One region of the Clostridium bornimense genome, then DNA from elsewhere that is predicted to be linked to it. Evidence: a T-box and tRNA genes for the amino acid it is inferred to sense, from the RefSeq annotation. Region 1 holds a T-box; the other regions hold tRNA genes.
What was found. The T-box of region 1 lies ahead of leuS (leucine--tRNA ligase). A T-box ahead of a tRNA ligase gene usually reads a tRNA of that ligase, here a tRNA-Leu.
Positions count from the first base shown of each region.

Region 2: it encodes a tRNA-Leu, which carries the amino acid that the T-box ahead of leuS (leucine--tRNA ligase) is inferred to sense. The anticodon was not compared.
Region 3: it encodes a tRNA-Leu, which carries the amino acid that the T-box ahead of leuS (leucine--tRNA ligase) is inferred to sense. The anticodon was not compared.

Region 1 is NZ_HG917868.1:1,047,747-1,058,504, reverse strand. It holds gene CM240_RS04670 (class IV adenylate cyclase) at 1-441, shown strand, start outside; gene CM240_RS04665 (DUF5685 family protein) at 441-1,328, shown strand; gene CM240_RS04660 (J domain-containing protein) at 1,309-1,905, shown strand; gene CM240_RS04655 (hypothetical protein) at 1,927-2,442, shown strand; gene CM240_RS04650 (hypothetical protein) at 2,915-3,400, shown strand; gene CM240_RS04645 (permease) at 3,397-3,936, shown strand; gene CM240_RS04640 (DUF1189 domain-containing protein) at 3,962-4,807, opposite strand; gene CM240_RS04635 (DUF1189 domain-containing protein) at 4,877-5,629, opposite strand; T-box leader at 5,791-5,995, shown strand; gene leuS (leucine--tRNA ligase) at 6,059-8,494, shown strand; gene CM240_RS04625 (DMT family transporter) at 8,616-9,482, shown strand; gene CM240_RS04620 (DUF4179 domain-containing protein) at 9,552-10,598, opposite strand; gene CM240_RS04615 (sigma-70 family RNA polymerase sigma factor) at 10,599-10,758, opposite strand, start outside.
Region 2 is NZ_HG917868.1:1,672,291-1,683,048, reverse strand. It holds gene CM240_RS07555 (aldose epimerase family protein) at 1-650, shown strand, start outside; gene polA (DNA polymerase I) at 707-3,250, shown strand; gene coaE (dephospho-CoA kinase) at 3,219-3,857, shown strand; gene CM240_RS07540 (lytic transglycosylase domain-containing protein) at 3,841-4,386, shown strand; tRNA gene CM240_RS07535 (tRNA-Leu) at 4,459-4,544, shown strand; gene CM240_RS16875 (DUF4358 domain-containing protein) at 4,718-5,209, shown strand; gene CM240_RS07525 (amidase domain-containing protein) at 5,915-7,111, opposite strand; gene CM240_RS07520 (exonuclease domain-containing protein) at 7,198-10,173, shown strand; gene CM240_RS07515 (M48 family metallopeptidase) at 10,177-10,758, shown strand, end outside.
Region 3 is NZ_HG917868.1:1,437,058-1,447,815, forward strand. It holds gene CM240_RS06330 (hypothetical protein) at 424-774, opposite strand; gene CM240_RS06335 (2'-5' RNA ligase family protein) at 853-1,377, opposite strand; gene CM240_RS06340 (hypothetical protein) at 1,426-1,875, opposite strand; tRNA gene CM240_RS06345 (tRNA-Leu) at 1,998-2,079, opposite strand; gene CM240_RS06350 (glutaredoxin family protein) at 2,360-2,593, opposite strand; gene trxB (thioredoxin-disulfide reductase) at 2,598-3,533, opposite strand; gene CM240_RS16835 (DUF4883 family protein) at 3,715-4,188, shown strand; gene folK (2-amino-4-hydroxy-6-hydroxymethyldihydropteridine diphosphokinase) at 4,240-5,046, opposite strand; gene folP (dihydropteroate synthase) at 5,039-5,857, opposite strand; gene CM240_RS06375 (HD domain-containing protein) at 5,870-6,364, opposite strand; gene CM240_RS06380 (aminotransferase class IV) at 6,380-7,075, opposite strand; gene pabB (aminodeoxychorismate synthase component I) at 7,093-8,433, opposite strand; gene CM240_RS06390 (anthranilate synthase component II) at 8,426-9,016, opposite strand; gene CM240_RS06395 (PHP domain-containing protein) at 9,140-9,979, shown strand; gene CM240_RS06400 (prephenate dehydratase) at 10,008-10,758, opposite strand, start outside.

The DNA of each region.
Region 1 (10,758 bases):
ATATATGATTTTGAAGATAGAAGATTACTAAACAAAAAAGGCTATGCAAGAATACGAATTATAGAAGACTTGTTAAATAATGAAACTATAAATTTTATGACTACAAAAAAACTTATCTCACAAACTCCATATAAAGTTATGGATGAAAATGAAGTAATAATTTCTGATAGTGAAACGGGAAAAAATATTTTTACTTCTCTTGGGTTGATACTAGTAGAATCTATTAAAAAATATAGAGAAAGCTATAAATATAAAAATACATTAATTGAAATAGATATAAACGATAAAAGTTTTTGTCCATTTCCATATCTAGAAATAGAAACAAATAGCGAAGAAGAACTAAAAGAAGTTGTTAATCTTCTAGGATATACTATGGAAGACACTACTTCAAAAACTATATATGAAATATTAGATAATGAAGGAGTTACAAAAGGAATTTAATGTTTGGATATGTTTTACCTAATAAAATGGAACTTAAGGTTAAAGAATATGAACTTTTTAAAGCTTATTATTGCGGCGTTTGTAAGAGTATAAAGAAGAACTTTGGGCAATTGCCAAGAATGACTCTTAGTTATGATATGACATTCTTAGCAATTTTATTAGATTCCATTGAATCTAATGGTACATATGTACAATCAGAAAGATGCTTTGTCCACCCACATAAAAAAAAGCCTTATGTATTAGATAATAAAGCTTTATCATATGCAGCATTTTGTAATGTTGCATTGACTTATTTTAAACTTGTAGATGATAAACAAGATGATAAATCAATTACCTCATCCTTTTTATCTTTTATTTTAAAAGGATATTTTAAAAAATTCCCCAAAGACTCTGATAAAATTTTGCTAGAAATAGAAAAGAACCTTTATAATCTATCACAACTTGAAAAAGGTGGAATTGCACAATCTATTGATGAAATTTCTCATCCATTTGCTCACTTAACAGGATATTTAATATCTGTTTACAATTCAAACGATGAAAATCTTTATAACTTAGGTTATAATTTAGGTAAATGGATATATTTAATAGATGCCATTGATGACTTAGAAAAAGATATGCAAAAAAATAAATTTAATCCATTAAATGATATATTAAATAAAGAAAATCTTCCATATCAAGAATTTAGGTCTTCTATTTTAGAAAGAATTGAGTTCAATCTTACGACATGTGGAAGAATAGCCTTTAATGAACTTGATAATATAAATCTAAAAAAGAATAAAGAAATCATAAAAAATATTCTTAGCCTAGGTTTAATAATGAAAATGGATAAAATACTTAATGTTAACAATTGTAAGGAGTGTGGAACTAGTGGCAAAGAATCCATATGAAGTATTAGGAGTATCGCCTAATGCCTCTAAAGAAGAAATTGAAAAAGCATATAGAAAATTAATAAGAGAATATCATCCAGATCAATATGGAGATAATCCTCTAAAAAAACTAGCTGAAGAAAAACTTCAAGAAGTTAATGAAGCATATGATAAAATAAAATCAAATAGTAGCTACAATAATAACTACTCTAACAATAATTATACAAATAATAATAATAATAATGAATTTACTCAAGTTAGATTTGCTATTCAAAATGGAAATATAGCACAAGCTGAATCTATGCTAAATAATATTACAAATAGAAATGCAGAATGGAACTTCCTAATGGGAATGGTTCATGCTAGACGTAATTGGAATGATAGTGCTTACAACTATTTTAGAACAGCTTGTTCAATGGATCCATATAATAGAGAATATTCTTCTATGTTAAATGCTATGAATAGACAAAATCAACAATATAGAAATTACAATACCTATGGTAATCAAGGATGCTCAGCCTGCGATATGTGCCAATGTTTAGTCTGCTCTGATTGCTGCTGTGAATGCTTTGGTGGAGATTTAATTTCTTGCTGTTAAACTTTTATGGGAGGTTATTATATGAAAAATGTATCTAATATAACAAGAGGTGGTATCCTTACTGCTTTATCCGTTATAGCTTTATATATTTCTTCATTGCTACCTACTAATAAAATAACAATATTAGCTATACTAGCTTTAATAATACCAATAGCAATAATATGGACTAATATCAAAACTGCATTAGCTATATATATATCCACATCTATTCTTGGTATTTTGCTAATTGGATTAAGAGGTAATGTTATTTCTTACATAATTCTTTTTGGTACTTATGGATTTTTTAAGTTATTTATAGAAAAACTTAAAAAACTTTACTTAGAGATTCCATTAAAAATTATATATTTCAACATATCATTAGTAATGATTTACTTAGTTGTAAGTAATCTTGTGGTTGATATTACTACACTTAAATTTAAATTACCTATTACACTATTAATCCTCGGTGCCAATATAGTATTTCTAGTGGCTGATTTTATTATCTCATTACTAATACATGAAATAAACGAAAAGTATCTAAAAAAATTGAAGTTTTAAAAAATGGGGTGTCGTATTAACAAACAAAAAGTTGTTAGCGATACCTCCTTTAGTCATGGCACAGGTTAGAATGCACAGGGCACAAGTAAGGTGAAAATTCCTCTTGGGAAGGAATTTTATTATAGTCCTGCGGACAGCAATGCGTTCTCATATTTACTATAAATCCATATATTTACCAAGCTATATGAAGGTGCAACCTTCATTAGCCCCCTGCAATGACTTTTATATTAGCTGTGATATAAATAAGAGACATAGCCTAACTTATATCATTCAACTAAAAACTTAAAATTTCATCCATACCTGTGCCTTGTGCCCTGATACTTGTGCCCTGCACTATACCTTTCATTTACTCTATTTTGCTGAAAAAGCTACCACACTCCTTTGTTCGACAGCCCCCTTTCTATTTATATGTAACAATCATTAATAATCCTGCATATCATAATAACGTAATAATTTTTATAATTGAGGTATTATGACAGCAATTATCTTATATACCCTATCACTTGTATTATTGATAATCTCTTTTCTAAAGGATAAGAAAAAAACTATACATTCTCTAAAAATATCAGTTACTTCTTTTGAAAAAATAATGCCACAATTTTTAGGTATCATAATAATTGTGGGAATCATTCTTTCAATTGTCGAACCTTCCACTATTTCAAAATTAATCGGTAATAGCTCAGGATTTCTTGGGATAGTCCTTTCAGCATTAATAGGTTCAATTGTACTTATGCCAACCTTTGTGGCCTTTTCAACTGGAAATATGTTACTTCAAAATAATGCAGGATATCCCCAAGTCGCAGCTCTAATATCTACTTTAACATTAGTAGGAATAATGACTATATCATTAGAATCTCAATATATTGGCAAAAAAGCTGCCATTCTTAGAAATTTTATTGCTTTTCTATTTTCCTTTATTGTAGCAATTTTAATCAGAAAGGTAATGATGTTCTTATGAATAATTTTATAAAAGTAATTAAAAGATATAAGTTCTTTGCTTTTTCTCTAACTTTACTTATTATAATATCATTGCTAAATAAGTCTATCGGATATAAAAGTATTCTAAGTGCAACAGATAGCTTTGTACAAATGATTTCTGTATTACCTCCTATTATGATTTTACTAGGACTTATTGATGTATGGGTTCCTAGAGAAAAATTAATTAAGTATATGGGGAATAACTCTGGACTTATTGGTATATTTCTATCAATGCTAATTGCTTCTATTGCTGCTGGACCCATGTATGCAGCTTTTCCATTTACCACAGTTCTTCTTAAAAAAGGTGCAAGGTTTAGTAATATAATTATTTTTATGAACACTTGGTGTGTTGTAAAAATTTCCACATTGCTATTTGAATTTTCATCTCTAGGATATAAATTTACAATAGCTAGACTTATCATAGATATTCCTGGTGTCATATTAATGGGCTACATTGTTAACTACTTTATGGATAAAAAATCTTTAATTGCAATATACGAAAAAGCCTCAAAATAACAAAAGTTATCTTGAGGCTTTTTTATTATAGCTTAGGTTCTACTCTCTTAGGCTCCTCTTTATATGAAATTTCTTCAGCATATCCATTTAATTTTATATGCTTTAATCCAAACCACATATAAATCAATGCTGGCGCTATAACAAATATAATTCCACCCTTTGATAAAGTTGGTGAGAACATAACAAATAGATTTACAAAAATTGATGTTGTCATAGCAAATAAAGAAATCCTAAATAAATCTTTATATGACATCTTAATATATAAGTTTTTAGCTGTAACAATTGAAACTCCTGCTACTATTGCTGTAACTATTAAAAATAGTCCATAGTTAACCAATGTATTACTTATTAAACTTGCTACACCTACTTTAGAAGCATTCTTTTTTGCTGGAATATAACCTTCATCCACTTGCTTTTGCAAATCAGCTTTAGTTAGCTTATTGTCTTCTAACTTTTCATTTGGAACAGAAGTCACTGATCCTTGACCATTTGCTACAATAGCAATTTTATTCTTATCTAAAACTACAGCTGATCCCATTTTTGCTATTTCTGAAACTTCTATATCTTTATTTTTATCTACTATAACTCTAATTCCATCTATATCCTTATCAATAGAAACATCTTCTTTTATAGTAAGTTTATCTTTTGTCATTTCAAAATCAGGGATATCATTTTTTACAATTGTAGATATAACTTGTAATTTTTCGTAAATATCTTTGTTGTTTTTAGCACTATAAAATATATATGGTATACTTGTTAAAAGTACTAAAATAAATAAGTATAAAAAACCTTTCTTTAAACTAACTTTCATAAATTTATGATACTGTTTAGGTTTAGCTATCGCTATTGCAAAATACTTAAAAAAATTCATCTTTTTCTCCTCCTGTGTACTACTTCCTATAATATTTTTGTAGATATAAAATTAAATAATTTATCTTCTCTAAACATTTATATTGACTTTCATTGATTTTATTCCTCTTATTATTGTTATAGCCCCTAATACCATAATGATAAATGTGTTAGCATCTGACGACAATGGATATACAAAACTCATTATTAATACAACTAATAATGGTGTAGTCAAAGAGTATAAGGCCATATTGAACAACTCTTTAAAAGATAAATTTACTTTCAATATAGATTTAGCTATATTTCCAACCAATGCAATTATTAGACTTACCCATAAATAGCTAATAAAATTTACCACTATAATAAAGAAAAATGATATTATCATTCCTATTTTCATCATAGGCATAAACTTTTTAATTTCTTCATCATCTATGTTAAATCTTTTATCTATATTAAAATCCATACTTTCATTAGGTGTTTTTATATAAATTTTATTTTTACTAATTAATATTCCACTTATATATTTGTTAAATTGATCTGTATTATCATTTTCCGCATTTAAATCTACCATAAATACTGAACCATCTAATTCTTTTTCATAAAAGTCTTCCCCATTTTTAAGTGACATTTCACCACTTTTTATAGTAAATGGAGGTATAACTTCATTTGTTATTTTATTAAATGTTTTTTGCATAGGCCCTATCACTGGTATAACAGTAATTACAGTAAATAATAATATAGCTATAAATAGATATAAAAAACCATATTGCATGCCTTTTTTTCTTACTTCTTTATATTCTTCTGGTTTAAAAGTTGAAGCTAAAAAACCTTTCACTAAAAACATTAAATTACTCCTTTCTAGTTATCTTCCTATAGTATTATACACTAATTTTGATATTCAAAATAGTAAACTTTTATTGAATAATATATAATTCCAAAATAAATTTAATATTTCTTTTCCTTGACAATAAATATTATTTTATATAAAGTAATATTATAACTTTATATTAAGCATTGAAATGAAGTAGTAATGCTAAATTTCTTAGTTAAGAGAACTGTTGGTTGGTGTAAAACAGTAAGGAATAGCATGAACTTATCATGGAGCTTGCTAATTTAAAAAATTAGCACGGTAAAAGCCGTTATTTTGTAAGTGAAGTATGATTATACTTAACTAGAGTGGTACCGCGGAAGTATAGCTTTCGTCTCTAAATTTGAGACGAAAGCTTTTTTATGTTATTTATTAACTTTTATGATAAAAGGAGCGATTAAAAAAATGGAAAAGTACTCAACTAAAATTGATGCTAAATGGCAAAAAAAATGGAGTGAAGATGAAACTTATAAATTTGATGGAAGTAATCTAGATAAGAAACTATATGTTCTTGAAATGTTTTCTTATCCATCAGGAGCTAAACTTCATGCTGGTCACTGGTTTAACTACGGTCCTGTAGATTCTTGGGCTAGATTTAAAAGAATGCACGGCTACAACGTATTTCAACCAATGGGCTTTGATGCTTTTGGATTACCTGCTGAAAACTATGCTATAAAGACAGGCATTCATCCAAAAGACTCTACTTTTAAAAATATAAAAACAATGGAAGAACAATTAAAGGCTATGGGAGCTATGTTCAACTGGGAAAATGAAGTAATAACTTGCTCTGAAGATTATTATAAATGGACTCAATGGTTATTCTTAAAACTTTATGAAAAAGGATTAGCTTATAGAAAAAATGCTCCAGTGAACTGGTGTCCTTCATGTAACACAGTTTTAGCTAATGAACAAGTAGTTGATGGTGCTTGTGAAAGATGTAATTCCGAAGTAACTAAAAAAAATCTTACTCAGTGGTTCTTCAAAATTACTGATTATGCAGATGAATTATTAGAAAAACTTGATGATTTAGATTGGCCTGAAAAAACTAAAGCTATGCAACGTCATTGGATCGGAAAATCAAATGGAGCAGAAGTAACTTTTAAAGTTAAAGATAGCGATGTTCAATTTGATGTATTTACAACAAGAGTAGACACTCTAAATGGTGTTACTTATGTTGTTTTAGCACCAGAAAGTCCATTAGTAGACGAAGTAGTAAAAGATGAGTATAAGGCAGAAATCGAAAGTTATAAAGAAGCTACTGCAAAACAATCTGAAATAGAAAGACAATCTATTACAAGAGAAAAAACTGGTGTATTTACTGGTGCCTACGCTATTAATCCAATCAACGGAAAAGAAGTACCAATATGGGTTGGTGACTATGTAATTGCATCATATGGTACTGGAGCTGTTATGGCTGTTCCAGCTCATGATGAAAGAGATTTTGCATTTGCTACTAAATACAATTTACCAATAACAAGAGTTATTGAAGGTGGAGACCTTCCATTTACTGAGTATGGACTACTTGTAAACTCTGGTGAATTTGATGGATTAAAAGGCGATGAAGCAAAATTAGCAATTGTTAAAAAACTAGAAGAATCTAAGAATGGTTCTTTAAAAGTTAACTATAGATTGAGAGACTGGCTAGTATCTAGACAAAGATATTGGGGAGCACCTATCCCAGTTATTCATTGCGATCACTGTGGCGTTGTTCCAGTACCGGAAAAAGATCTTCCAGTACAACTACCATACAATGTAGAATTTACTCCAGATGGAAAATCACCATTAGCTAAATGTGACGAATTTATTAATACTACATGTCCTAAATGTGGCAAACCAGCTAAGAGAGATGCAGATACTTTAGATACATTTGTATGTTCTTCTTGGTACTACTTAAGATATGCAGATCCTCATAATACCGAAAAACCATTTGACTCTGAGATAGTAAATAAAATGTTACCAGTAGATATGTATGTTGGAGGACCAGAACATGCTTGTATGCACCTTCTATATGCAAGATTTATTAATAAAGCATTAAGAGACATGGGATATCTTAATTTTGACGAACCATTTACTTCATTAAAACATCAAGGTCTTATCCTTGGACCAGATGGACTAAAAATGAGTAAATCTAAAGGAAATACTATTTCTCCAGATGACTATATCAAAGAATATGGTGCTGATGTATTTAGACTATACTTAATGTTTGGCTTCCAATATGAAGAAGGTGGAGCTTGGAGTGATGATGGTATCAAATCTATAAGCAAATTCGTTGAAAGAATGGAAAGAATTCTTGGAACTGCTTTAGCTGCTATAAAATCTGGTGAAAATAATAAAGATACAATGGATAAACTAGAAAAAGAACTTAACTTCGTTAGAAATCATACTATTAAGAGCGTAGAAACCGATACAGAAAAATTCCAATTTAATACTTCTATAGCAAGAATGATGGAATTCACAAATGCACTTTCTAAATATATCAATGAAAAAGACAAGAATCTTAATTTCTTAAAAGACACTTGCATAGATTATATTAAGTTACTTGCTCCATTTGCCCCTCACTTAGCTGAAGATCTTTGGGAAGCTTTTGGAAACAATGATTCTGTATTTAATGCAAAATATCCAGTATGTGATGAATCTGCTCTTGTTAAAGATGAAGTTGAAATAGCAATTCAAGTTAACGGTAAAATTAAAGCTAAAATTAATATTGCTAGTGGACTAGAAGAAGAAGAAATTAAAGCTGCTGCTTTAGATAATGATTCTGTAAAAGCTGCTATAGGTGATAAAACAGTAGTTAAAGTTATCGTTATTAAAGGTAGATTAGTTAATATAGTTATAAAATAATTTTTATAAATTAAGGGGCTGTCGCAATAACGAATAAATTTCGTAAGCGATAGCCCTATTCAGTACACCATTGTGAATTGTACACTGATAACTGTTATCGTAAATTATTTAGGAGGATTATATGAAAAATAAAAACTTAGCAATATTTTTTCTCATAATTTCAGCACTAGGATTTGCTCTTATGAGTACTTTTGTGAAATTAGCAGGTGATGTTCCTTCAATGGAAAAAGCCTTTTTTAGAAACTTAGTTTCATTTTTAGTGGCATTATTTATGATTATAAAAAACAAGCAATCTTTAATTGGAAAAAAAGAAAATAGAATGGCTCTTATAGGTCGTAGCTTTGCGGGAACCTTAGGAATTATATTTAATTTTTATGCAATTGGTCATATGAATCTTTCAGATTCTTCAATGCTAAATAAACTTTCACCATTTTTTCTTATACTTTTTTCATACTTATTCTTAAAAGAAAAAATATCACTAACACAAATTACTGCTGTAATTATTGCATTTATAGGAAGTTTATTTATTATAAAACCATCTTTTGATGTTGAAACAATTCCGTATTTAATTGGATTTATTTCTGGTGCTTCCGCTGGAGCTGCTTACACCTTTGTAAGATACTTAAGAGATAAAGAAGCACCTGCTACTATCGTATTTTTCTTTTCATCTTTTTCCATGATAGTAACAGGAGTATTTATGTTATTTAACTTCAAACCTCTTTCTCTAACAGAATTTACTTACTTAATGCTGGCTGGTGTATTTGCATCAGTTGGTCAATTTGCAATAACTAATGCTTATAAGTATGCTCCGGCTTCAGAAATATCTATTTTTGATTATACTAATATAATTTTTGCTGCTATCATCGGATTTATTCTTTGGGGTGAAATCCCTGATATACTTAGTTATATTGGATATGCTTTAATTTTAACTGCAGCATTATTTACTTTCTTTTATAATAAAAAATTATCAAAAACAACAGTTTCATAAGATTTTACTATATTATTAAATAGGGTCGTAGCACTAATCCAGTTAATTTTTGTGCTACACCCCTTATTTTTATTTTAATTCAATCTCTATAAAATCATTTTCAAACCACTGTATTTCCGTTTCTCTTGCTTCACTTTCTCCATATAAATATTCTATATATGGTTTGATTACTAGCTTTTTAGCATCTTCTGGTATAATATATTCTGCATAACACCACTGACTGTGACTTTCGTCTACATATAGATTTTCTAGTTTATTACCTTTTTCATCTTCAACAGTAAAATACACTATATTATTTGAACCCCTACCTGAATATTTTATATATTTAACATTTATAGATATAGGAGATACACGAACTTCACTTATATCCATATGCTGAATATCTATAGGGTTATCATTCGGAACATATATTTCTTTATTTATCATTTTTACATTAACTTTATTTAATAACTTATTATCAACTCCAAAATTAAAATTCCAATTCCCATCTATAGACATACTTGAGTTAATATCTATTCTTTGAATAAAAACCTTACTTATAGATAAGTTTACATCATGAGTATCACTATCATTAAAATCTTCTACTAAAAAATTAAGTACAATATCACAATTATCTACACTATTAAATTTTAATATATCAGAAATAAGACTCACAGTATTTCCATCTATTGTTGATTCATAGCTATACAAACTAATATTCTTAATGTCTATTTCTTCTCTATCAATATTAACCTCCTCATTATGTTTAGATAGATACTTACTGTAATCCACATTTATCTGTACTATTAAATTATTATTATCTAAAATTGCTTCTTTGAGTGTCATAACTACATCATTATCCTCAGAACTCTTATTTATTTCATTTTTATACTCATTTATCTCTTTATCATATAATGAATTTATATTTCCTTTTTCGTCTTTATGTTTTGACTCCAAATAATTTTTATAAAATATATTTTCAGATTTTATTATAGCTAGTACTGCGACAATTATTGTAATAGCTATTATAACAACTTCAATTTTCCTCCTTCTTTGATATCGCTTCCCTCTCTTTATCTCTTTTCTTATAACGTCTTCTATATTCATTGGAATTTTTATTTCATCAAACTTACTCATTTACTCCTCCTCCTTTAACAATCTTGCCAAACATTGTTTTCCTCTATGTAAATAAGTTTTCACCGTTCCCTCCGGCAAATCCATAACCTTAGCTATCTCCTCTATAGTCATTCCGTTGAAATATCTCATTATTATTGCATTCTTATACTTTATATTTAGA
Region 2 (10,758 bases), 620 kb from region 1:
TAAGATATATTTCTTTAGATGGAGAAGAGGGATTTCCAGGGACAGTGGAGACAAAAGTTGTTTATTCATTAAATAATGAAAATGAATTAGAATTTGAAGTAGAAGCTACTACTGATAAAACTACTGTTGTAAACATAACTAATCACAGTTATTTTAATTTAAGTGGAAATTTTAAAGAAAATATATTGAATCATTATCTAAAAATTAATGCAGATAGGTTTTTGCCAATTTATAAGAATGGAGATATTTCTGGGAAGATAAATACTGTGGAAAATACAGTTTTTGATTTTAGAAAAGGAAAATTAATAGGTGAGGATATAGATAAAAAATTAGAGCAACTTACATTTGCAGACGGATATGATCATCCTTTATTATTTGATGATAAAATAGGGAAAATAGAGCTTTGGGAAAGTAATTCAGGTAGACATATGGAGATTACAACTAATAATGAAGCTGTTATATTTTATAGTGGTAATTGTTTTATGAAGAAAACACCTTTTAGTAAAAAAGATAAAAATAGAAGGATAGCTTTATGTCTTGAAACTCAAAATTTACCTATTGGTGAAAATGAGGTGTTTAAGGAAAATTCAATCTTGAGGAAAAATGAAGTATATAAGAGAACTACTAAATATAAATTTTCAGTAATATAATTTTTATAATCTATAATCTGTTATAATATTATAGATTAAAATCCTTGGAGGTAAGTATGGAAAAATTAATGATTTTAGATGGAAATTCTTTGATGAATAGAGCTTTTTATGCTGTTCCTACATTGACTATAGCTGATGGAACACATACAAATGGAATATATGGTTTTTTAAATATGGTAGATAAAGTTAAAGAGGATATAAAGCCTGATTATATTGTGGCTACTTTTGATAGAAAAGCACCAACATTTAGACATTTAGAATATAAAGAATATAAAGCTGGAAGAAAAAAGATGCCAGAAGAATTGGCTATGCAATTTCCTATTTTAAAAGATATATTAAAAATGATGGCTATAAATATTTTTGAAATAGATGGTTTTGAAGCTGATGATCTTATAGGTACTTTAAGTAATTATGCTGAAAGTAATGGGTTAGAGGTTTACATAGTAACAGGAGATAGAGATGCTCTTCAATTAGCTACTGATAATATTAAAGTCGTTTTAACAAAAAACAAAGGTGAAAAAGAAATTTATGATGCAAATAAAATGATGGAAACATATGGTGTAACGCCAACAGAGTTTATTGATGTAAAAGGATTAATGGGAGATTCCTCAGATAATATCCCAGGAGTACCAGGCATTGGAGAAAAAACAGCATATAAACTTATAAAAGAATATAAGAGTATAGAGAATTTATTATGCAACTTAGATAAACTTAAAGGAAAAATGAAAGAGAATTTAGAGAATAATGTAGAACAAGCGATTTTTTCAAAGAAGTTAGCAACAATAGAGACCAATGTGCCTGTTGAAATAGATTTAGAAGAAATTAAGTCTAAAGAAGAATATGATGTTAATGGACTAAGAAAAGAGTTTACTAGATTGCAGTTTAAATCATTATTATCAAAGTTGCCAAAGGAAGACAAGGAAGATAGAAATATAGAAGTCTTATCAGTGACAAAAGTTGAAGATATAAGTATAAATGAAAGTGATGAGTTATATATAACCTATGGTGTTAAAAATTCAGATAAAATCTCAACAATAGAATTAAGCAATTTAGAAATGTTTATAAATGGGAAAGTCTATAATTTTGATCTGGATTTAATAGATATAGAAGAGCTTAGAGATATTTTTCAAGGGGAAAATAACAAGGTGATACATAGTTCTAAAAATCTTTATACTATTTTAAGAAAACATAATATTGATTTAAATAATGTTATTTTTGATACAGAAATAGCTGCATATATAATTGATTCTTCTAGAGGAAACTATAATATTAAGGATATAGTTTTTAATGTTTTGGGAGAAGAAATCGAAGAAAATATAGAATGTAGTTATTTAAAAGAGTTATATTTAAAATTAAAAGAAGAAATAGAAAAATTAGACATGCAAAAACTTTATTATGATGTAGAGTTACCTTTAGTGGAAGTTTTATCATCTATGGAAGAAGTAGGTTTTAAGGTAGACGAAGATAAGTTAGATGAACTAGGGAAAGAATTTAAAGATATGATAATAACTTTAGAAAAAGATATATATAATTTAAGTGAAGAGGAATTTAACATAAATTCTCCAAAACAATTAGGTAAAATACTATTTGAAAAGCTTGATTTACCAGTTATAAAGAAAACAAAAACAGGTTACTCAACTAATGCAGATGTATTAGAAAAGCTTAAAGATAAGCATCCTATAGTTGAAAAGATTATAGAGTATAGACATGTGGCTAAATTATATTCTACCTATATTGAGGGCCTAAAAAATGTTATAGATGAAGATGGTAGAATACATTCATCATTTAATCAAACTGTTACAACAACAGGAAGACTTTCATCAACAGAGCCTAATCTTCAAAATATACCGATTCGTACTGAAATGGGTAGAAGTATTAGAAAGGTATTTGTACCATTTGATAATGATAGTGTAATTTTATCAGCGGATTATTCTCAAATAGAACTTAGAGTGCTAGCTCATATGTCTGAAGATGAGAATATGATTAATGCTTTTAACTCTCATTTAGATATACATACAAAAACAGCATCAGAGGTGTTTGGAGTAAAAGAAGATGAGGTTTCATCTGAAATGAGAAGTGCAGCAAAAGCAGTTAATTTTGGTATTATTTATGGTATGTCAGATTTTGCATTAGGTGAAGATTTAAAGATATCTAAAAAAGAAGCAAAGAAATATATAGATATATACTTTGAAAGATATCCTAAGATTAGTGAGTATTTATCAAAGCTAAAGGAAGATGGGAAAAAATATTCTTATGTTAAAACTATTTTAAATAGAAGAAGATTCATACCTGAAATATCATCTAGTAATAAGATAGTTAAGGCATTAGGAGAAAGATTAGCAATGAATGCACCAATACAAGGTAGTGCAGCAGATATTATTAAGCTTGCTATGGTGAATGTGTGGAAGAGACTTAGAAAAGAAAAATTAGAAAGTTCTATAATACTTCAGGTGCACGATGAAATTATAATTAATGCTAAGAGAGGAGAACTTGAAAAAGTTAAGGTAATTTTAAAAGAAGAGATGGAAAATGTAATTGAATTTTCAGTGAAGCTTGAGGTGGATGAAAATGTTGGGAAAACATGGTACGAAGCAAAATAGAATAGTGAAGATAGGAATTACAGGGACTATAGGAAGTGGAAAATCTACAGTTTCATCATTTTTAAAAGAAAATGGATTTGATGTAGTTGATGCAGATATTATTAGTAGAGAAATATTAGATAAATATAAGGAAGTAAGGGAAAAAATAAAGAATACTTTTGGTGATGATATCTTTGAAAATGAAAAATTAAATAGAAAGAAATTAGGAACTATAGTTTTTAATGATGATAAAAAGAGGAAGCAGTTAGAGGCTATAACTATTCCTTATATAATTAAAGAAATTGAAATGAGAATTGATATACTAAGATCTGTAGGTAAAAAAATAGTATTTATTGATGCACCTACTTTGATAGAGCATGGACTTCATAAATCTATGGATTATAACATATTAATAACATTAGATGAAGAAACAAGAATATCTAGAGTTATGAGAAGAGATGGAATATCTAGAGAAGAAGTATTAAATAGGATAAAAGCTCAAATGAGTCAGGAAGATAAGGTTAAATATGTAGATTTTGTACTAGAAAATAATGGTGAAATTGAAGAAACATATCATAAGATCGTTAGTATATTAAAAGATGGAGTGGGGTATGAAAAAATTATGTAGATTTATAATATTATTTTTAATATTAGTCTTGGTATATATATCATTTAAACCTGTTATGAAACTTATATTTCCGTTAAAGTATAAAAATATTGTTTTAGAATATTCTGAAGAAAATGATGTAGATCCACTTTTTATTATGTCTATAATAAAAGCAGAAAGTAATTTTAATAAAGATGCCAAGTCAAATAAAGGAGCTCTCGGACTTATGCAAGTTACACCGTCAACAGGAGAATGGATAGCTGAGAAACTTAATGAGGAGATCTTTGAAGAAGATAAATTATTTGATCCAGATACAAATATAAGGTATGGTATATGGTACATAAATTATCTTAGTAATCAATTTGATGGAAATCTTAATTTGATTATTGCTGCTTATAATGCAGGCCCTGGTAGCGTAGATAAATGGCTTAATGATTCAAGTTATTCTCAAAATGGAGAAGACTTAGATAATATACCTTTTGTTGAAACAGATAAATATGTTGAGAAGGTAAACTTTTTTTATAATATATATAAGTTCCTATATAGATAGGAACTTATATTTTAGTTTTAAGTATTGACAATAGCTATTATGTATATATAATGAAATATATAAATGTAAAATGCAGGTATGGCGGAATGGCAGACGCGCTATCTTGAGGGGGTAGTGAATGAATTTTCGTGCGGGTTCAAGTCCCGCTACCTGCACCAGATAAAAGAAATCTATCTTGTAAAACATTACAAGATAGATTTTTTTACAATTTTATAAAAAATATCAGTTTTTTTCATATTTTACGAAGAAATAAATCGACTTTTGGTGAAAAATTATATACAATTAATATTGAAAGAATATTATAATTTTTAGTATATAAGGAGAGAATTGTATGAAAAAAAGAATCGGAAGTTTAATATTAGCAATAGGTATAATTGTTTCAGTAGTGATGACTTTTACAGGATGTTCATTTGGCGGTAATGATAGTGATTCAAGTACACTAACAGCAGAAGAAATTTTAGAGAAAATAACAATGAATATAGATGAACCTAATCAAATGGATATTGATTCAGACTTTTTTACTGATAACTATGAGATAGATAAATCAATACTAAAGAGTTATGTAGTTAGAGTACCAATAGGAGACAAATATGCTAATGAATGTGCAGTATTTGAGGTTAAAGATAAGAAGGATATAGAAAAAGTAGAAGAAGGAATAGAAAAAAGAAGCAAAATATTAGAAAATAATTGGAAAGGATATATTCCAGAGCAATATGATTTAGTTAAATCTAGAAAAGTAGTAACAAAAGGAAAATATGTTCTTTTTGTTATATCAGAGAATTCAGATAAGATAGAAGAAAATTTTGAAGAAATAATTGAATAATACATAATTTGTATATAAATATATTTTAAAGAGGCTGTTGCAATAACAAAAGAAAATTTGTATGTCAGGTCACAGGGATTAGGGCACAAGGCACAAGTAAGGTGAAAATTCCTCTTTTAGAGGAATTTTATTATGATTGTGTGAATGGCAAAGTGTTTTCATATTTACTATAGGTACAAGAATTATATTATAATTTGTAATCCAAGGAACTGTTTCACAATAAATATTGTGGAGCAGTTGTTTTTTTGTGAATAAGTAAGAGTGAAGATTAATTTTCGATTGTAAGAAAAATATTAAAGTCCTGCAGATAGCTAGTGTGGCTGGGAGAAATCAATGAAAATTGTCATTTTTATATAGCTTATGTATTAAATCTGTAATAAGAGTACCATTGAAACCACACAATTCTCACCACTACTTAACTAGAACAGGTACTAATATGAGATTAACTATACCTTATCATATCGCACAGTTATATCCCAAGCTATAGAAAGTAAAACTTTCATTAGCCTCCTGGAAGACTATGTTATGCTTTCTAGTTTAATTATATAATAAGTCTATATATCACATTAATGACATAATACTTATAATCTTAGAAATTCTGTAAGAATTTCATCTATACCTGTGCCTTGTTACAAGCACCTTGTCAAACATAAATTTATATAATTCAATATGCGACAGTTCTTTATTTTAAATGCATTTATTATATTACTTACTAAAGTTAGAATTTTTAAGTTTTATGCATCTCATATTACAATCTGTACCACCAAAAAGATAAATGAGTTCTAAAAGATTTCTATTATATAAGTCAGCAGTATGTTGCGATATATATATATCGCTATATTTAGATCCGTTACCATTAATGTGAGTTACATAAACTGAGTGGCTGTACCTTTTATTAATTGAGCCAAATTGTAAAACATCTCCTAAGTTTATTGAAGAAGGAGATAGAGATTCATAAGTTTTTTTATTATTTAGTCCAACGCCATTAGGACCAATTGTTTTTTCTTTACACAAATAGTTGTATAAATTTTCAACTGATTCCCAATTTATAGTTCCACCACCTTCATTACCATGCCAGGACCCTGGTACCATGCGATATTTTTTTCTAATATTTTCATAGGATGTTTCAGTACTTGAAAAGTCATATCCCCCATAAGCAGCCCATATACATTGGGATACAAAATTAGAACAATCACCAGGTGCGCTATAAAATAATGGATTATATGACTTAGAAAATGTTTTTGCATATAAAATACCTTTATCAGGAGAGTAATTTGAATATTCTCTTGTTAGTTCAGAATTAGATCTGACATTTTCTTTAGATATATCTATTATGTTATCTATTTGTTTTTGTTCTTTAATTTCTAGTTTATCAAGATAGTTCTTTAAGGTTTCAATGGGAATGTCTTCGCTTCTAAGATCCATCGAATATAAAAATGATTCATCTTCAGAGAAAATTCTTTCTATGTTACAAATTTTTAATTCAGGTTCACGAATAATTTCTAGTCTATAAGGTATATTACATAAATTAGATTGGCAAGTAGCATTTTTATATTTATATGATACTGAAAGAAGAAAATCTATATCTATAGTATTTTTTTTTGTATATATGTTTTTATATACAATATTTATATTGAAAGATTCAAAAGGTGTATTTAATGTTTTATAAAGATATATTTTATTTTTATGGATAGTATTATATATTAATGTGCTGTTACTTTCTTTAGTATATTTATTATATGTATCTTCAGTTAAATTTATATAATCTTCAAAATAGCTATTAAAATAACTTTCTATAAAATTTTTTAACTTTGTATCTAAAGTTTGAGATCCGTAGATGATTTCTTTGAAACTAAATATAATTAATACTATTGTTAGAAAAATTGATAAAGATTTTTTCATTGTGGCCTCCTTTTAAAATTATTATGATAATAGTAGAATATCCTTAGTTGTGATAAAATATAAGAAAAATTATTGAGGTAATTTAAATGAAAGGTACAATACAAGAAATAGAAATAAAAAGCATATTAAAAAATGTAATATTTATGGATATAGAGACTACTGGATTAGACTCTAGTTTAAACGATGGGGTAAAGCATAAAGGTGAAATAATCGAGATAGGTGCTGTTAAGGTATTAGATGATAAAGTGTATACATATAGAACACTTATCCGACCAGTAGGATTTGTGCCTAAGTTTACTTTTCAATTATGTAAAGGACTAACTATGGATATGTTGTTAGAAGCTCCAACGCTAGAGGAAGTAAAAGATGAATTTTTAGAGTTCATTGGAGATATGCCTTTAGTTTGTCATAATGCAGAATTTGAAAAAACTTTTTTAAAATATTATATAAAACCAGATATAGATATAAGTAATAAGTTTTTAGATTCTATGGAATTGGTGGCTATTTTATTTCCTTACTTCAAAGAATATAATTTAGATTACTTGATTAAATCAGTTACAACTATAGATAGAGATGAAATGCATAGAGGATTAGAAGACTCTATAGATACAATATATGTGGTTAATAGTGTACTTATAAAATATTTTAATAGCACATTAGATTATTTATCAATATCATCATGGTTTGATGATAATAATAGATGGCAATGGTGTGAGTATTTACTACCGCCAGAAAATATTAATGAATATATGGTAAAAGTAAGAATAAATGAAGAAACTATAGTTGAAAAGGGAAAAAAGAAAAGTATAGATTATAAAAAATACGAGGAGTTATTAAAAAAAGGAGAAATATTTGATACTCCTTCATTTAAATATATATTTAGAGAAGGTCAATACAACTTAGCTAAACATGTAAGAAAAACACTAGAAAATAAAAAGATTTCCATAATTGAAGCTCCGACAGGAATAGGAAAGAGTATAGGATATTTATTGCCAAGTATAATTTACTCATATATAAATAATCAACGTATATTTATATCTTCCTCAACAAAAGAATTACAAGATCAATTAATAGAAAAAGATATTCCTAGATTAATATCAACTTTAGGATTAGAAGAAAAAATAAGGTATACTTGCATGAAGGGTAGAAGTAATTATTTATGCAATAAAAAAATTAAAGCTTATTTAGAAGAAATTATAGAGCCAGATTTAGATGATATTCTTTCTATATTATTTATAAGTAGGTTAATGACGATAAATGGTAATGTTGAAGAAATTAATTTTTGGGCAAGAAAACATTTTAAGAAATTAGATTATCACCTAAATTTTCTTACTAGTGATGGTGAAACTTGTACAGGAAGAAAGTGTAATGAAGGTACAAGTTGCTATTATTACAATAAAATAAATGAACTTGAAAATAGTAACATTGTAGTGATAAACCATTCATTATTTTTGAAGTGGCCTTATCCAGAAATAAAAATAGAAAATATTGTATTGGACGAGGCACATAATTTAAATGATAATTGCTTTAAAGCTTTTACTGAAGAGGTAAGTAATTTTGATATATTATCTCTTTTACGAGAGGTATATAACACTAATAAAAATTATGGATTTTTAAAGGATTTTATAGTAAAGAATAATTTATCTTTAGCAAATGTAGAGTATGTGAAATCTAAAATAATTAATGTATATGAAACAATTGAAGAGATGATGACCTTAATTAGAGATAGGTATTCGTCAATGGATAATTTTTGGGGAATAAATAGTGTCTTTACTTATAAAGATTTTCAATTTATCGTAAGTGTATTAGAAAATTTGGTACTTCAACTAGATGAAATATATATGCGAATAGATGAAGTTATTAAAGAAACAGATGCGAAAGAACATCCACTTATTTTACTGAATAATAAGATAAGAACTTTTAAGGAAACTATAAACTTTGTCATAGGCGAGACTACCGATAGCTATTGTGCTGTTATAGATATTTCAAAAGATTTATCTAGAATTACGCTAAGAAAGATTCCGTTATCAGTAAATTATTTATTTAAAGAAGAAATTTTAGATAAATGTAGTAGTTTGGTAATGACATCAGCGACAATAAGAATCGATAGTACTTTAGATAATTTTAAAAATTCATTAGGTATTTCAATGATAGATAAAGATAAGTTATTAGAAGATTTAATTGAAAAACCAGTTTTTGATTATAAAAATAGAAGTGTAATAGCTATTCCTACTAATATAGAGAGATATTCATACAATCGAGAGGATGAATTTGTAAAAAGTGTTAGCAATGTTATATTGAGAATTGCTAAAAATATTGGTGGTAATATTTTGGTGTTATTTACATCAACTTCAAGGATGAAAAAAGTAAAAGAAAGTATTATTGAAGAATTAAATGATCTAGAGTATGATATTTTTGATAATAAGAAACAATGTAATAAATTAAGAGATCCATTAACTAAAGCCGTAGTTTTTGGATCTAGAGGATTATTTGAGGGTGTAGATATACCAGGTGATGGTTTGTTTACTGTAGTAATGGAGAAAATACCCAATATTCCAATGAGAGATCCATTATATTCATCTATTATGGAGAAGAAAAAGATAAATTATAATACACTAAATTATCCACAAAGTATTATAAAAATGAAACAAATATTTGGAAGATTGCTTAGAAGTGTTTATGACTATGGATATTTATTTGTGTTAAGTAATTTAGAGGATGGAAATTCATATAGAACTAAAGAATATGAAAGAGATTTAGAAGGTCCTGTTTTTTTAAGAGATAATTTAGATAATATTTTATATAAGATGAAAAAAGATAATGAAAGATGGAGAAAAGAAAATCTTATTAAAATTGTTTCTAAAGAGTGTAAAAAAGAAATGAAGGAAATAATTGAATCAAAAAAAGATGTTGATAAAAGGTTAAAAGATTTTTATAGAGATGAGTTTTATAAAAGGAATATAAGATGTGTTTTAGAGAGTATAGTCTATGAAGGAGATGAGGTCAGAAAGCTTGTTTTTAATTATTTGGGTAAAAAATTTACAACGAGCAATTTAGGATGATTTATGAAAATTGATGAATATGAAGTAAAAATAAAAAAGGAAAATAGAAAAACAATAAAAATATCTATAGAAAAAAATTTTTTGGTGGTGAAGGCTCCAGGATTTATAAGGGAAGATCAATTAGAAAAAATACTTTTTCAAAATATAAATAAAGTTAGAAGAATAATAAATAAAAATAGAAATCTTATTGATATTGGAGAAAAGCATTTTTTAGAGAGTAACAATGCAATGCTTCTAGGAAAAAGTTACAAAGTGGAAGTTATTAACTCTTATGTGAATAATGTTGAGATTATTGATGATACTATAATAATATCGGTGAAGAAAGATGATGAAAATTTAAAAATAAAATTGTTTAAGAATTTCTATAAAAATAAGTGTATTGAAGTAATAACACCAATTTATAAGCAATGTCTAGATAGTTTTGTAGAAGATAAGTGTAGCATTAGACCAAGAATAGAATATAAATTTTATAAAGGAAGATGGGGGGCATATTATCCAAAAGATAATAAAATAGTCCTTAATTGCAATTTAGTTAAATTAGATGAGGAGTACATTAGATATGTTATATTTCATGAAATAAGTCAT
Region 3 (10,758 bases), 390 kb from region 1:
ATTATCACTCCACTAAAATATTTATTAATAATTTATTCTTAGAGATGAAAATGTGTGTAGTGTATTTAATTATTACTTTATGGGATGTCACACAATAAATATTGTGACTCAGTTCCTTTTTAGAGTGAAAGTGAAGAAGGGCTCCTGTTTACGAAGTTTAATAGTTAATACGACATCCTCACCCATAAACTATTGCTTCTCCAATCCATCCAATAGAATTATTTATAAAAGTAAAGTTTAACCTAAAAGTTTTATTGGCAACATAGCTAGGCTTACTATTCATTTTGCAAGATGGAATCATTATATTGACATATTTATTAGTAGAAAATATCAATGAGATTTCTGTATATTTACTAACAGATGGTAGCTTTATCAATATTGAGGTTTGAATATCAGCTATTTGTATTCTTGATTGATTTAATTCTAGTATATTATTATTGGGATTACAGTAATAGGTAGAGAATTAAGATTGTCTTTATTTGTTCCTAATAAATGTGCCTTATTCATTCCTTCACTGTCATCATTTACACCATCAAGATGACAACCAAACATTTTATAGTTTACAGAGTCTTTTTTTATTACATTGGCATAAAGACCATTTTCTAAAGAGATAGACCAAGGATTGTTATCATTTGAAATATAGTACTGACACCCACCATTATCAAAGGCATCATTATATCCTAAAGTATCTACCCTCGTTCCTTCTTTTAAATCAGCATCAATAAGTTCACTTACGTTATTAAATATTGCTATATTATTTATAGTTTCAGCCATTTATCACACCTCATTAAATTATAATTTGTTAAAAGATAATTTATTATATGTGACAAGTGTTTTAATAAGTGATTAATACTAAATATCAAATTCTTTATATAACTCCCATGTACTATTTTTCCACGTATAAATAGAAACATTATCAAAAAGGCAGTTAAATTGACAAGGATATTGATTTACATAATCCCATAACTTATTATATATAGGCTGGATTCTTTTAGAGCTTAATGTAACATGGAAAACTTTATCCTTTCCATCACTATTAGTAAATTCAATATATGGAAGTTTACTTATTTCATCAATTATATTATCATGAAGATCTTTACCTTCCTTAGACATTTTAACATCCATATAGATTACCCTATTATCAAAATGGCTATAACCATCTATATTATAAGATGCAGGTTTTCTATTAGTACATATCTTTTCTATAGCTTTTTCTAAGTTACTAATATCGCCATCATATTCAAAAGGTGATTTTATAGTAAAGTGAGCTGGCAATTTTGATGATCTAGCTTTAAATTTATTAAATATATCTTTTCTTAAGTTATTATTGAAATCCCCTGCTTTCCCTTTAACTACACTTACAATTACATATCTCATAATAATTTCCCTTCACTTTTTATTAATATATTTATAAATCTATAAACATCACTTTTTTTCTTTAAGCTTTATTTGCATTGCTCTCACTGATTCTAATGCTTTTACAAAATCATCACTATCAACTAGTTTTGCATACAATAAACAAGAAGGTGAATCAGTTTTTTCGCTTATTCTTGTTGTTACTCTAACATGATCTTCTAACCTTTTTATATTCATCTTATATATAAGATCGAGATGAACGATTTCATCGTTTATTTTTACATTTATATTTTCAGGTTCTATAATTATATTAACGTTACTTTCAGTGATTCCTTCAGATATATTACCGAATTTAGTATAAGTATAGGAAGCACCTTTATAATCAAATCTATTACTTTCTTTTAAATTATCTAATATATATTTACCATCTTCTTTTAATGATATAAATTCATCAGCTTCATAAAAATAATATTTTCCTAAGTAATCTAATGTATATAGTCTAAATATTTTATTATCCATATATCTCTCCTTATTTTTTAATAATAATTAATATTATTATTTGAGAAATATCATATTTTATTTATCTAATAAAGCTTTATAAAATATAAAAAGCATTTAGAATCAATTCTAAATGCTTTTTATGGTGCTGATGGTGGGATTTGAACCCACACGATTTCTCGTTCGATTTTGAGTCGAATGCGTCTGCCGTTCCGCCACACCAGCAAAATAATATTACTTTTTCAGCCGAGTTAAATTATATCATCTTCTAAAGAAAATTGCAATAATATATTTTTAAAGAAGTTATTATCTAAAAAATTCATCCTTTTGCTTTATTATATTTACATTTTTTAGTCAATGTTAATTGTTTTTTTATTATTTAGTATTGTATAGATTTTTATCTTTAGTTTACAATAACATAATTATGATTATGTAAACTAACTTATTATATAATATAAAAGTAAAAGGTTCAGATCAACTCTGAACCCTACTTATTTATATAAAACTATTTAACTTCTTCTAAAGCTTCATCTATTGCTGGTCTATCAAAACCTACAATTATTGTTCCATTTATGTTTACTACAGGAACTCCCATTTGTCCTGAAAGGTTAACCATCTCTTCTCTACCTTCCATATCTTCTGCAACATTAATTTCTTTATATTCTACACCCTTGCTTTTTAAATATTGTTTTGCTTTAACACACCATGGGCATGAATCTGTTGAATATACTTTAACCATTATATTATCTTCCTTTCTCTTCATTTATATATTTTTCAGCCATTAATGATGCTATTGTTCCATCACTAACAGCGGTAGTTATTTGTCTAAACATTTTATCTCTAACATCACCAGCTGCATAAACACCTTTTATGTTAGTTTGCATATTTTCATCAGTAACTATATTTCCACCTTTAGTAAGTTCTATGTACTCTCTAAACAAATCAGTTTTTGGCATTGTTCCTATAGAAACAAAAACACCATCCATCGGTATTTCTTTTATCTCTCCAGTTTTAGTATTTTCTACTACTACTGATTCTACCATGTTATTTCCTTTAACATGTTTAATATCTTCATTCCAAAGAATATTTATTCTATCATTATTTAAAACTTCTTCTAAAGTAGATTTTTCACCATTAAAATAATCATATCTTCTTATTATAGTTACTTCACCAAATTTACTTAAAAATAATGCCTCTTCAAGTGCAGAATTTCCTCCACCTACGATTGCTATCTTCTTCCCTTCATACATTGCACCATCACAAACAGCACAATAATGAATGCCTTTTCCAGAAAATTTTTCTTCTTCTGGTACAGGTAGTTTTCTAGGTGTCGATCCTGTAGCTATAATTACAGCTTTAGGCTTATATATGTAACTTTCAGTTTCAATAATTTTTTCATTATCATTTAATGTTACAGATACTATACTATCAAACTCATCGATAGTAGCTCCTAAGCTTTCAGCTTGCGCCTGCATCTTATCTGCCAATTCATTTCCTGATACAGATTGAAAACCTGGATAATTATCCACAGTGTAAGTAGATCTTATTTGTCCACCAACTAAAGAGTCTTCTAATAATAATAAATCTAATTTTGCTCTTGAACCATATATTGCAGCAGTTAACCCTGCTGGACCTCCTCCAATTATTACAAGATCTAATTCTTTTGTTTGCTTCTCCATATAAATTACCTCTTAAATCTAACCTTTATATTATCATAATATCATTATTCTTCTTTTAAATCAATAATAGTTATTACATAATAGTATGTATGTCATACAAATTTCGTCACTTTTATTTTCTTATTTTCATTGTAATATTATTCATATTAATTAAGTATAATTTAATGAGGTGATAAAATAAATGAAAAAACTTATGAAGCTTTTACCTTTTTTACTGTTTCCTATTCTGTTAATGACATCTTGTACATTTGAAATAAATAAAGATGTTCAAGATCCCTGTAAATATATTGATAAATTAAAAAGTGAATTGGATACATCTAAAATTTCTTCCCTTGAATTATTAGAAGTTAAATTTAATAGAAACTTTTTAATAGATGATTATAAAAATGAAATGCTTAATAATTCAATTGATTATCTATGTATAGATAATATAGAAAACTTAGATGATACTTTTAATGAAACGCCTACATATAAATTATTTATTACATTTGACTCTAATGAGAAGTTTGTAATAGAAGTATTTAAAAATGGACTAGTTTCTGTATTTCCTTGGGATGGTAAAGGTAATAAAGAATATTTTTCAAGCGCCAATATTCCAGAAGGATATAACTTATATAATTACTGTGAATTTATAAATCCTAAAACATATAAATAAAAATAAGGGTTATAACATATCTTAACTTGTTATAATCCTTATTTATTATTTTTATAACTCCTTATAAATCATTGATATCCTTTTATTAAGTATAGGATGTATAGCATTTGGAGCTATTTCATTTAAAGGCTCCATAACAAATGTTCTTTCTTCCATCCTTGGATGTGGCAATGTTACAAATTCATCATCATTTATCAGATTGTCATATAAAAGAATATCTAAATCTATTGTTCTTGGACCATCCTTTATAATCCTTTTTCTCTTTAATTCTTTTTCTATCCTAAGAAGTTCACTCATAAGTTCTTTTGGAGAAAAAATAGTTTCAATTTCAATAGCACCATTTAAAAACTTGTCTTGATCTAAATATCCAACGGGATCTGTTTCAATTAGTGTTGATACCTTCTTTATTTTTACTTCTTCATTTTTATCTAAGATTTCTATGGCATTTCTTATATTTTTTTCTTTATCGCCCACATTTGATCCTACAGCTAAAAATACCTTATGCCACCTTTTTTCCATTTCTACTGCTACATAATCAAAGTTTCTTTTAATTGGAGCCCAAGGTTTTCTTACAGTTATCTTCACTGATACTACGTCATAATTTATAAGAACGAATTTACATAATTCATAAGTAGCTTTTTCTAAAAGATCATAGCTTTGTTTTGTGAATTCTTCTATTATGGCCTCACTAAGTAATCCATAATGAATAGTTTTCTTCAGTTCATCATATCTTCCAGCATCACTTAAGTCTAATTCTAATTCAACATCTATTACAAACTTTTGCCCTAAATTTTTTTCTTCCTTAAAAACTCCATGGTTTGCAAAAACTTCTAGACCTTTTATATATATTTTATCCATTTATACTTCTCCCTAATATTGCCTTAGTCATATCTATAGCTCTTCTATTTTCCTTTACGTCATGAACTCTAATTATAGACATCTTCTTCATAACACCAATAACACTAGTTGCTATAGTTCCTTCTACACGCTCATTAACTGGTAAGTTTAATGTTAACCCTATCATAGATTTTCTTGAGGTTCCAAGTAATACTGGATATCCTAATTCATTAAACTTCTCTAAGTTATTCATAACATCTAAATTATCTTCTAGTGTCTTAGCAAATCCTACACCAGGATCTAAAATTATTTTTTCATCTTTAACACCAGCTTTTTTAGCGATATTTATAGATTCTCTTAAATCATCCATCATATCATCTAGTAGTGAATTATACTCTTTATTATTTCTATTGTGCATAAGACATACTGCTACATCATACTTTGCTGCTACTTTTGCCATATCAGGATCTTTTTTAAATCCCCAAACATCATTAATTAATGATGCTCCAGCTTTTACTGCTTCTTCTGCAACTTTACTTTTATATGTATCGATAGATATTGGAATATCTATTTCCTTAGATAATGCACGGATTACTGGAATTACTCTATTTAATTCTTCTTCTACTGAAACATACTCTGCACCTGGTCTTGTAGATTCTCCGCCAATATCTATTATGTCTACTCCATCTTCCACCATCTTTTTAGCTGCTTCTATTGCACTGTATATAGTATTAAATTTACCGCCATCAGAAAATGAATCTGGCGTTACATTTAATATTCCCATAACATATGTATTATTCTTTAGATCAAATTCCTTGTTACCAATTAACATTTATATCAACTCCTAATACTTAATATTATTATTTTTAATTTCATTATTCCATTTACATTCTAAATAGGCATTACAATTGTAACAACACCTACTTAATTTATCTGCCCTATATAGTAATTCTGATAATGTCATTTCCTTATCCAAGGAACTTTTGTTTTTATATTCTCTATGATTTTTAATAGCCTCATATATAATTTCTATTTCTTTATCTTCAAAATAACACTGTTTTAAAATTATTTTTGCTTTTTCTGCTGAAGCTATATCATGAGAGACACCTAAAGTATATTCATCTACTCTACCAATATCATGCAATAAAGCTGTAGCATATATAATTTCCTTATCAACCTTATATCCTTCCTCTAACGAAAGAATATATGCTATTCTTGCTGTATCTAAGTAATGATTAAAGTCATGATTACAAAATATACGTTCTTTCTCACAATTATCTATTGCCAATTGGCTTTCTTTATATAATTCATTAGATATAATTTTATTAACTCTTTCCATATGGTAGTTGCCCCTTTACATCTCTATAGTAATATTTCTTACTTTATCTATTGTAAAACTACATTCATTAATACTTCTAACAGGCATAACACCAACTATTGAATTTGTTATAAATACTTCTTCATATTCTACTATTTCATCATACTTGATATCTACTTCTTTAACCTCATACTTCTCTAGTATCTTATTACGGATTATCCCATTCAATAACCCATTTTCTATCCTAGGAGTATATATTGTATCATTTTTTATGAAGAATATATTTGATGTTGCTCCTTCGCAAATATAACCCTTTGTATTTAAAAATATAGGCTCATCATAGCCTTTAGCTTTGGCAGCTCTCTTTTCCAAAATATTGTCGCCATAATTAAAAGACTTTATATATGTTAACTTAGATGTCTCATTTCTTAGAACTTCTGAAATACATAACTTAAATCCTTTTAAGTAATCTTCTTTTGTATATTGATTATCTCTAAAAGAAAGTATTATATTTTCATTAGACACCATTATTTTTAAAATTCCGTTTTCGATTTTTCTTTCACTAATATATGATAATACATCACTTTTAGCAATATCATTTTCTATAAATAATGTATCTAACGAATCTCTTAATCTTTTCAAATGATCATTTATAAAAACTGCCTTTGAATCTTTTATAAGAATTGTTTCAAAAGCTCCTATTCCAAACATATATCCCTCATCCAGTTTCATACTTACCCTATCTCCTTTTATTTCATTGCTTCTAAAAGAGCTCTTGCCTTTTGTATAGTTTCCTCAAACTCAAAATCTCTATCAGATTCATAAGTTATTCCACCACCTACACCTATATAACCATAGTCTTCTTTAAATAATATTGTCCTTATAATAATACTTAAATCACAACTATTATCAAATGTAATATAGCCCATAACTCCAGTATAAATTCCTCTTCTTACACCTTCTAATTCTTCTATTATCTCCATTGCTCTAACTTTGGGAGCACCAGTAATAGAACCTCCTGGAAAAGTTGCTTTAATAAGATCTATAACTGTTTTATCTTCTCTAATTTTTCCAGTAACTTTTGTTACTAAATGAAACACTGTTGCATATTCCTCTATTGAAAATAAATCTTTTACTTTTATACTATTTTCCTTACATACTTTACTAAGATCATTTCTTTCTAAATCTATGATCATTAATAATTCACTTTTATCTTTTTCAGAATTTCTTAATTCTTCCCTTAGGATGTTATCCTCTTCTTCATTTCTTCCTCTTCTTCTTGTCCCTTTTATAGGAACTGTTTCAATATATCCATTTTTCATCCTCAAGAACCTTTCCGGAGATGATGATACTATTTTAAAATCATCATAGTCTATATATCCTCCAAAAGGTGATGGATTAATTCTTCTAAGTTTACTAAAAACATCAATAGGTTTTTTATTAGATTTAACTTTTAACCTTTGAGTCAAATTGCATATATAAATATCTCCTTCTTCGATATAATTTTTAACCTTATCTATGGTTTTTAAATATTGATCTCTTTCGAAGTTAGATTTTATCTCTATACAATATTCTTTTTTATCATCTTCTATAATATAATCGCTATAGATTATTTTTTCTATCTTATCAATTGATCTATCACAATCTATTAGCTTACCAACTGCAGTTACATAAATTTCTTTTTCTTTATTATCTATTATAATGAAATTATCATAAAAATTTAATATACATTTAGGTATATTTGTATCATCAATTGCTGTAGTAGGTAAATTTTCAATTTTTCTTCCAAAATCATAAGAAAAATAACCTATTGCCCCTGATATTATCGGCAATTCTGTATCGTTTTTTTCATAATTATCTTTAAATAATTTATTTAGATACTGGAATGAATCTTCCTCTATTATTGTATCATTTACTTTTAAATAATCATCTATTTCAACTTTTAAATAGCTATTTAATCCTATAATAGAATACCTTCCTCTACTATCTTTAAGCGAAGAATCTAAAAAAGCTATATCCTTATATTCATGAAATCTCATAAAGATATCAAATTCATCAACATATTTATTAAGTCTCTTTATCTTAGTCATAGTTTTTCCACCATTCCCTACATAAACATATATAATTCTTCAAAATATCATGTCCGCATTCTGTAAGAACAGCTTCTGGATGAAACTGTACTCCATACAATGGATATTCTTTGTGTGAAATCCCCATAATGACATCATCCTCACTTTTACAATCTATTTGAAAACCTTCTGGTAACGTCGCTTCTTCAACTATTAAAGAATGATATCTAGTAACTTTAAAAGAATCTTTTAATCCTCTAAAAAGTCCTTCTTTATTATGAGTAACTCTCGATATTTTCCCATGTATAGGAATTTTACCTTTGATAACATTTCCTCCTAAAGCATAACAAATAGCTTGGTGTCCTAGGCATATACCCAAAATAGGTATTTTATCTTTAAATTCAGATATTATATCTAAACTTATTTTTGCATCTTTAGGTCTTTTAGGCCCAGGAGATATTATAATTCCTTCTAAGTTCATTTTCTTAATTTCATCTATTGTTATTTCATCATTTCTTTTAACTATAATATCTACCTGTAACTCTTTAAAATACCTAACAAGGTTATATACAAACGAATCATAATTATCTATCATTAAAAACATTTTTTTATCTCCTTTTCTATATAATTATACAAAATTTAATAATATTCTTAAAGTAGAAATACTTGTTTGATAGTAATGGATTTTTAGTGTATCATCTTATTAAAGCATATATAGGAGGTAAGAATGTATACAAAAGGAGATTTTCACAGTCATTCCACTTGTTCAGATGGTACATTAACACCTGAAGAGTTGGTATCACTAGCAAAAGATAGAAATCTTGACATTATGGCACTAACAGATCATGATTCCACTAATGGTGTCGATAGAGCAATAGCTACCGGTGAAAAGTTAGGTATAAAAGTCATTCCTGCTTTTGAGCTCTCAACAGTATATAATGATGAAACAGTTCATGTTTTAGCTTATTTTAATGATTCTTCATATAAGAATTCTGAACTTCAAGATTTTTTAAAAAGATTGGTTGATTATAGAAAGGAACGAGCAAAAAAGATAGTAGCTAATTTAGAAAAATACTTTAATATATCAATTTCTTATGATGATGTGTATAAAAAATCTAAGGGTTCAGTGGCAAGACCACATATTGCACGAACTATAATTGATAGTGGCTATAAATATAGTTATAACTATATTTTTGATAATTTTTTATGCAAAAAAAGTCCAGCTTATGTTCCTAACTTAAAAATATCTACAGAAGAAGGTATTAAAAAAATCCACGAATCCAATGGTATTGCAGTATTAGCTCACCCTATTCTCATAAAGAAAAATCCAGTTGAACAATTATTTAACTTAGATTTTGATGGTATAGAATGTAGATATATTTTAAATACTGATGAAGATACTAAAAGATTTTTAAACTTGGCAAAAAGATTTGGTAAATTCACTACTGCCGGATCTGATTTTCATACAAAAGATAATTCTGACACTAAACATGGTATTATTGGGACTAAATATTTAGAAGGAGAAGAATTATCTACGTTTTTAGAAAAACTTAATATCTATAAGTAAAAAAGAAGAAGGTTAACCTTCTTCTTTTTTATACTGTATAATATGATCCTAAAATTGAAACCTTGTTTGTTTTCATAATTTCATTAATAGACTTTTTAACATTACTATCATTAGGATAATTTCCTTCTATGTCTATATAAAACAAATAACTACCTAGTTTCTTTCTAGTTGGTCTTGATACTATAGATTTTAAATTTATTCCATGACTAGAGAACTGATTAAGTATATAAGATAGTTCTCCTGGCTTATCCTCTCCATGAACAACTATAGATGTTCTATATTGTTTGCTTGTATCGTATTCGCTATTATTTTTAGCTACAACAATAAATCTTGTTACATTGTTTTCAGCATCTGTAACATCACCTATTGTTAAGTCAAAATCACATTTATCTTTTAACATATGTGATGGGATAATAGCTCCTTCACTTTGTTTTCCTTCTTTAAGTTTTTCATAAGATTCCATATTGCTAGATGTAGTAATTATTTTTACATCCTTCATGGAATTTAAGAATTTTAAACACTGTCCTTGAGTTTTAAACTGCCCATATATAGTTTTTATTTCCTCTATATTTTTAGCATTTCCACCAAAAGCAAAATGAACAGGTACTATTAATTCTTTAACAATCTTCAAATTTCCATCTGAGAATAAATCTAATACTTGATCAACATATCCATCAAGAGAATTTTCTATAGGTATTATTGCAATTTTACCTTCACTATCTATTGATCTAAAAACATCATTAATACTTGACTTATATTCTATATCATAATCCTTATTA